DNA from 2 places in the Bacillus sp. TL12 genome. Region 1 is predicted to be linked to the other one. Evidence: riboswitches for the same ligand, from Rfam matches in the RefSeq annotation. Region 1 holds a riboswitch; the other holds the start of a gene.
The links. Region 1 has a riboswitch for thiamine pyrophosphate ahead of thiM (hydroxyethylthiazole kinase). Riboswitches for the same ligand answer to the same signal wherever they lie in the genome.
Positions count from the first base shown of each region.

Region 2: linked by a shared signal. The riboswitch ahead of tenA (thiaminase II) and the one ahead of thiM (hydroxyethylthiazole kinase) in region 1 are both predicted to bind thiamine pyrophosphate.

Region 1 is NZ_JAJJBY010000019.1:41,668-45,093, forward strand. Features, by position in the region: gene LOK41_RS17435 (siderophore ABC transporter substrate-binding protein) at 1-858, shown strand, start outside; TPP riboswitch at 1,127-1,237, shown strand; gene thiM (hydroxyethylthiazole kinase) at 1,299-2,117, shown strand; gene thiE (thiamine phosphate synthase) at 2,133-2,780, shown strand; gene ilvA (threonine ammonia-lyase) at 2,936-3,426, shown strand, end outside.
Region 2 is NZ_JAJJBY010000030.1:50,026-53,451, reverse strand. Features, by position in the region: gene LOK41_RS21640 (hypothetical protein) at 24-356, opposite strand; partial or broken gene LOK41_RS21635 (M23 family metallopeptidase) at 363-536, opposite strand; TPP riboswitch at 1,327-1,439, shown strand; TPP riboswitch at 1,501-1,603, shown strand; gene tenA (thiaminase II) at 1,688-2,383, shown strand; gene LOK41_RS21625 (ABC transporter ATP-binding protein) at 2,352-3,101, shown strand; gene LOK41_RS21620 (ABC transporter permease) at 3,098-3,426, shown strand, end outside.

The DNA.
Region 1 (3,426 bases):
AAGACAGAAGCAAGTGAAAGTAAAGAAATTACGATTAAGCACAAATTAGGAGAAACGAAAGTTAAAACAAACCCGAAAAAAGTTGTAGTATTTGACTTTGGTTCTTTAGATACGTTAGATAAATTAGGCGTTGAAGTAACGGGTGTACCACAAAAAAATACACCAGCATATCTTTCTAAATACAAAGATAAAAAATATACAAACGTTGGTGGACTAAAAGAGCCAGATTTCGAAAAAATTAACGAAATTGGACCAGACTTAATTATTATTTCTGGAAGACAATCTGATTCATACAAAGAATTCGAAAAGATCGCTCCAACAATTTATGTAGAACAAGATACAAAAGATTATATGAAATCATTTAAAGAAAACACAGAAATGTTAGCAAAAATCTTCGGTAAAGAAGATAAAGCGAAAAAAGAAATTGCAGCAGTTGAAAAAGATGTAAAAGCATTAAATGAAAAAGCTACGAAAAGTGATAAAAAAGGTTTAATTATCTTAGCGAATGACGGTCAAGTAAGTGCATATGGTCCAAATTCTCGCTTCGGTATTATTCATGATGTATTTGGTGTAGCTCCTGCGGATACAGAAATTAAAGCAGATACACATGGTAATAAAGTTTCATTTGAATATATTTTAGAGAAAAACCCAGATTACTTATTTGTAATTGATAGAGGGGCTGTTGTTGGCGGCAAATCTTCTGCAAAACAAGTTGTAGAAAATGAAATTGTTAGCAAAACAAACGCTGCAAAAAATGGTAATGTAGTTTACTTAGATGCAAACTACTGGTACCTATCTGGCGGCGGACTTGAGTCTGTTTCTGAAATGGTGAAAGAAGTATCTAAAGGCTTAAAATAATGTGAAAGATAGTGGTAGGAAATTTGATTTCCTACCACTATTTTTATATATAAGTCACGGTTATGAAAACAACAGAAATTCTCCATTTGTTTTCTCCTTCTATTTTCACAAGGCATGGGGCAGAAAAAGGCTCTGACTGTTTCTATGCATGAGCGGATGCTCTCTCCCACTTAAAAGAAATGGTTTTATATCAGTCTTATACATTCAGATAATAAAAACTTGTAACTTGTTATTTTACTAGAATAAGAGTAGACTCTGAAGTAGATGAATAAGAACACATGGGAGTTTGCGGATGCAGACTGAGAGTACGGCTAAACCGCCCGTTGACCATTTGAACCTGTTGGATAATGCCAGCGTAGGGAGAGTGTAAGTAGCACATGTTCAGGCACTTTGCATACGCGAAGTGTCTTTTTGTGTATCTCCCATTATAAGGTTAGGAGATGAAGAGAATGAATATACAAGAAATCGCAAAAGTAGTAGAGAAAGTAAGGGAAGTAAGTCCGCTTGTGCATAATATTACAAATGTCGTTGTGACAAACTTTACAGCCAATGGTTTACTTGCATTAGGAGCTTCACCTGTTATGGCATATGCAAAAGAAGAAGTGGCAGAAATGGCAAGCATTGCTGGGGCGCTTGTTTTAAATATGGGTACACTTCGTCCTGAAGAAGTAGAAGCGATGTTAATTGCCGGGAAGTCTGCAAATACACATCATGTACCTGTATTGTTTGATCCAGTTGGTGCAGGAGCAACGTCTTATCGAACAGAAGTTGCAAGACACATTCCAAGTGAAGTGAATTTAGCGATGATTCGCGGGAACGTAGCAGAAATTGCTAATGTGATTAATGAAAAGTGGGAAATTAAAGGTGTTGACGCTGGCGCTGGTAATGGTGACGTTGTAGGAATTGCAAAACAAGCAGCAGATGAATTAGATACAGTCACTGTCATTACAGGAAAAGAAGATGTTGTAACAGATGGTGAGCGAACAATCATTATTCGTAATGGTCATCCAATTTTAACGAAAGTGACAGGGACAGGCTGTCTATTAACTTCAGTCATGGGAGCATTTGCAGCAGTTGAAAAGGATTATGTGAAAGCGGCGGTGGCTGCATTAACGTTTTATGGGGTAGCAGCAGAAATAGCTGCAAATAAAACAGTGGAGCAAGGACCAGGAAGTTTCCAAATCGAATTTTTGAATCAGTTAGCAAACACTACTAAATGCGATATTGAACAATATGGAAATGTCCAAGAGGTGCAGTAAGAAGGGATGAGAGAAATGGCGTGTATGGATCAACAGCAAATATCTAAATTATTGCAAGTGTATTTTATTATGGGAAGTAACAACTGTAAGCAAGAACCGTTGCAAGTAATGAAGGAAGCGTTAGATGGCGGAGTGACACTTTTCCAATTTCGTGAAAAAGGTGAAGGTGCTTTAACGGGAGAAGAACGAGTACATTTTGCTAAGCAGTTACAAGCGCTTTGTAAAGAATATGATGTTCCTTTTATTGTAAATGATGATGTGGAATTAGCCATTGAATTAGATGCAGATGGCGTTCATGTCGGACAAGATGATGAAGGAATCACATCCGTTCGTGAAAAAATGGGAGATAAAATTGTTGGGGTATCCGCTCATACGATAGAGGAAGCTCGTTTTGCAATTGCAAATGGAGCGGATTATTTAGGAGTAGGGCCTATTTTTCCAACGAGCACGAAAAAAGATACAAAAGCAGTACAAGGAACGAAAGGTCTGCGTCATTTTAGAGATGCGGGGATTACAATTCCGATTGTGGGAATTGGAGGAATTACATTTGAAAATGCTGCTTCGGTTATAGAGGCTGGGGCAGATGGGATTTCCGTTATTTCAGCGATAAGTTTAGCAGATTCACCTTATGAAAGTACGAAGAAAATGGCTGGTCTTTATTGACAGACATTTTTTTTTGGAGGATATGCTATACAGCGTTGAAATTCCGATATATAGAAAAGCGCCGATTATAGAAATGGTTCTTTTTTACAGAATAAAACAAACTCAGCCGCTTAAACTAAGTATATATGAACATATATTGTTTCGGAGGCGAATGCATGATTTCTTTACAAGATATTATAGCTGCTCATGAGAAAATGAAAGGCATTGTCCATATGACACCGCTAGATTATTCGAGCACATTTAGTGAACTATCACATAATGAAGTGTATTTAAAGCTCGAAAATCTACAAAAGACGGGTTCTTTTAAAGTGCGTGGCTCTTATAATAAGATGGTTTCTCTTGATAAAGGTGAATTAGAAAATGGGGTTGTTGCAGCGTCTGCTGGAAATCATGCACAAGGTGTTGCCTATTCAAGTAATATGCTTGATATTCCCTGTACGATTGTGATGCCAAAAGGTGCACCGCTTAGTAAAGTACTTGCGACTAAACGATATGGCGCGCATGTAGAGTTGCAAGGTGATGTATTTGATGACGCATTAGCTTATGCGCTAGATTTGAAAGAACAAACAGGAGCGAAGTTTGTACATCCATTTGATGATGATGCTGTAATTTCTGGTCAAGGAACGGTAGGTTTAGAAATATTGCA
Region 2 (3,426 bases), on a different contig from region 1:
AGTCATAAATGTAGAAGGTTGTTCTAAGCTTCTTGCTGATTTTTACGGTGTTCAGGAATGTAAATATATTGGGAAATAATGATTAGTACTCCTATAAAAAATACAGGGAATATAGCAGCCATATGAAAACCACTATAAATGATATTTGTTATTAAGCTGCTCATAATAATAAATGCAGTATATATATGAGAAATTCGTTTCTTCAGTCGGATTTTGAATGCTTCCATCAAAGATTCAATAGCAACAAATGAGATGACGATACCCAAAAAGACAAGGTTCGTATTGTAAATGACTAAGCAACAGATTAAACCGAGAAAAGCTATATACTCAATTATTAATGGTATATTACGTGACATATAATATTACCGAACCAAATAAGGCAGTGGATTTACTGCGTTTGTTTTTTCAAAATGATGATGCTGCCTAAATGAATGATCTGTATTTCCCATATGTTCTAATAATTGTCCAATCAGAACTTGATCACCAACTTGTACTGAACGGTCTTTCGTATGAGCGTGAACGGTTGTATATAGCTTAGTAGATTTAGTAAATGAAGTATTTGCTTTTTTTAAGGAATTAGTATTATTCCTTGTGTTCATTTCGTTATTAAAATATAATGTTTTTGAATTGAGTTTTATATATTGAGTGTTTTTGGTAGGCAATTGTTGAGTTGCTACAGTACGTGTATCTACTTGATTTATGGATGGAAGTAGAGATGTGACTGCGACAGTAGTTGCCGTTAAAGCTGTAGCTTTCTGTTCCATCTAATATTAGCCCCCCATAGATGTATTAATATATTTTTTATTATAGTATAAAGATATAATACTTTGTGCATTGTTCACATAACTGTAATATGAAATAAGAAAAAATAACTGTTTTTTAATGGAATCGAAATATATTACAAGAATAACAGATAAATGATTATTAGAATATGGATAAATAGATAATCGATATTTTCTGAATAGATATATAAATATGAATTAAAAAACGAAAGAAAAGCTTTCTTTTTAGGGGGAGAGAATCCGCCCATGCATAGAAGCGGTCAGAGCCTTTTTTGCCCCATGCCGAGTTAAAACAGAAAGAGAAAATGAGAGCAGATCTTCTTTTGTTTTTATAGCATCAACGTATATGTTGAAAAATTATTTTGTAACTGCCATAGGCCGATGGGGATTCATGCCTATATAAATATTTATTTTTCATATTTTATATAAGTGGAAAGTAGAACCTTGATGGAAAGATTAGATCCGCTAATCATAAATGAGATTGTAATAAATGAAAACAGTTGCTGATGACCAATGACAGTGTTATACTGACTATGGTAATTTCATATTGTGCTAGGAGAGCTGGTGTTGCCAGCTGAGAGTAAGACCGGGAGTCTTAGATCCTTTTCATTACCTGATCTAGATTATGCTAGCGTAGGGAAGCAATTCGGACTAAAGTAGTAAGTCCCGTTTCTTTTGCGCAGAGAAACGGGGCTTTTTTATTTGATAATTGAATAGTAGAAACCACTAGGGGTGCTTTATGTGCTGAGAGAGGAATAATCCTTAACCCTTACTGACCTGATCTAGATTATGCTAGCGTAGGGAAGTGGAACAATGAATAAATGTATTCTTATTTGCTGAACCACTTCTTATATAGAAGTGGTTTTTTATTTTAATAAATAGATATAAAGGAAGGGGAAATATAAATGAAATTTTGTGAGAGGTTATTTGAAACTGTGCAGCCTGTTTGGGAGAAAAGTCATAACCATCCATTTGTAACTGGAATGGGGGATGGTACGTTAGAAAAAGACAAATTCCAATATTACATCGTACAAGATTATTTATATTTGCTAGACTATGCAAAACTATATGCAATTGGAGTTGTAAAGGCAACAAATCCACATGTGATGGGTAAATTTGCGGAACAAATAGATGGCATTTTAAATGGAGAAATGACGATTCATAAACAGTATGCAAAGCGCCTTGGTATTTCTGTACAAGAGATAGAAGAGGCAAAACCATCTGCTAAAAATTTAGCGTATACAAACTATATGATGTCAGTATCTCAAAATGGTACGCTTGCAGAGTTAATTGCGGCTCTTCTTCCATGTATGTGGAGCTATTGGGAAATTGGAAAGCGTTTAAATGATATTCCAGGAGCAAGGGATCATGAGTTCTTTGGGGAGTGGATTCAAGGCTATAGCTCAGAAGAATACGGAGATCTTTGTATTTGGTTAATAGATTTATTAAATGAACTAGCGATTGGAAAATCTGAACAAGAGTTAGCTAAATTAGAAGAGATTTTCTTATATTCCAGCCGATTTGAGTATTTATTCTGGGATATGGCGTATCGTAAGGAGATGTGGGGTTTTGAGGAGCAAGAGCATACTACAATTTCATAATGTTTCCTTTCATTATGATGAAAAGCCAATCATAAACGACCTAGATGCTTTCGTGCAAGAAAAAGAGTTTGTGAGCATCATTGGACCGAGTGGCTGTGGCAAAAGTACATTGTTTCGTTTAATTACAGGATTAGAAGAACCTACGGCTGGAAATATTCAACTGACAGAAACAACGAGTCATCCTGTAGGGTATATGCCACAAAAAGATATGCTTCTGCCGTGGAGAACGATTATTGAAAATGCGGCATTGCCGTTAGAGTGCCAGGGAATAAAGAAAAAAGAAGCGCATTTGAAGGCGAAAGAGCTTTTAGAACAATTTGGTTTACAAGGATATGAACGGAAATATCCGAAAGATTTGTCGGGCGGTATGCGGCAACGAGTATCTTTTATTCGGACGCTATTAACAGGCGGGGACATTTTATTGTTAGATGAACCGTTTAGCGCATTAGATGCCTTAACGAAAGCAACTTTGCAAGAATGGTTGTTTGAACAATGGAAACAGTGGCAAAAAACAATTTTATTTATTACACACGATGTGGAGGAAGCGCTTTTTCTTTCCAATCGGATTTTTGTTGTGACAGAGCAGCCTATTACAACTTTGACGGAACGTATTGTACCACTTGGACCAGATCGCTCAAGGAAAGACTTGCATAAACCTGAAATATTAGCTTTAAAAGATGAATTACTTAGTATGCTGCAAAGGCAGGTGCTTGTATGAAACGTGTGATCGAGTTATTGCCTGCACTGATTTTAAGTAGCATACTGCTCATAGCTTGGGAAGTGGGAGCTAGAATTGTGGATGAGATGTACATCTTACCATCTCCTACTGCAATTCTAGCTAAAATGTGGGCGCTGCGAGATATATTATTTACTGTGCATTTACCGGCAACGTTATACGTTGTGTTAATAGGCGTTGTGATTTCACTTGTGCTCGGTGTGGGACTCGCGATGTTGATGAATGCTAGTACATGGATGGAAAGAGCATTTTATCCATTGTTAGTTGCATCGCAAACAATTCCAATTACAGCGCTAGCACCATTATT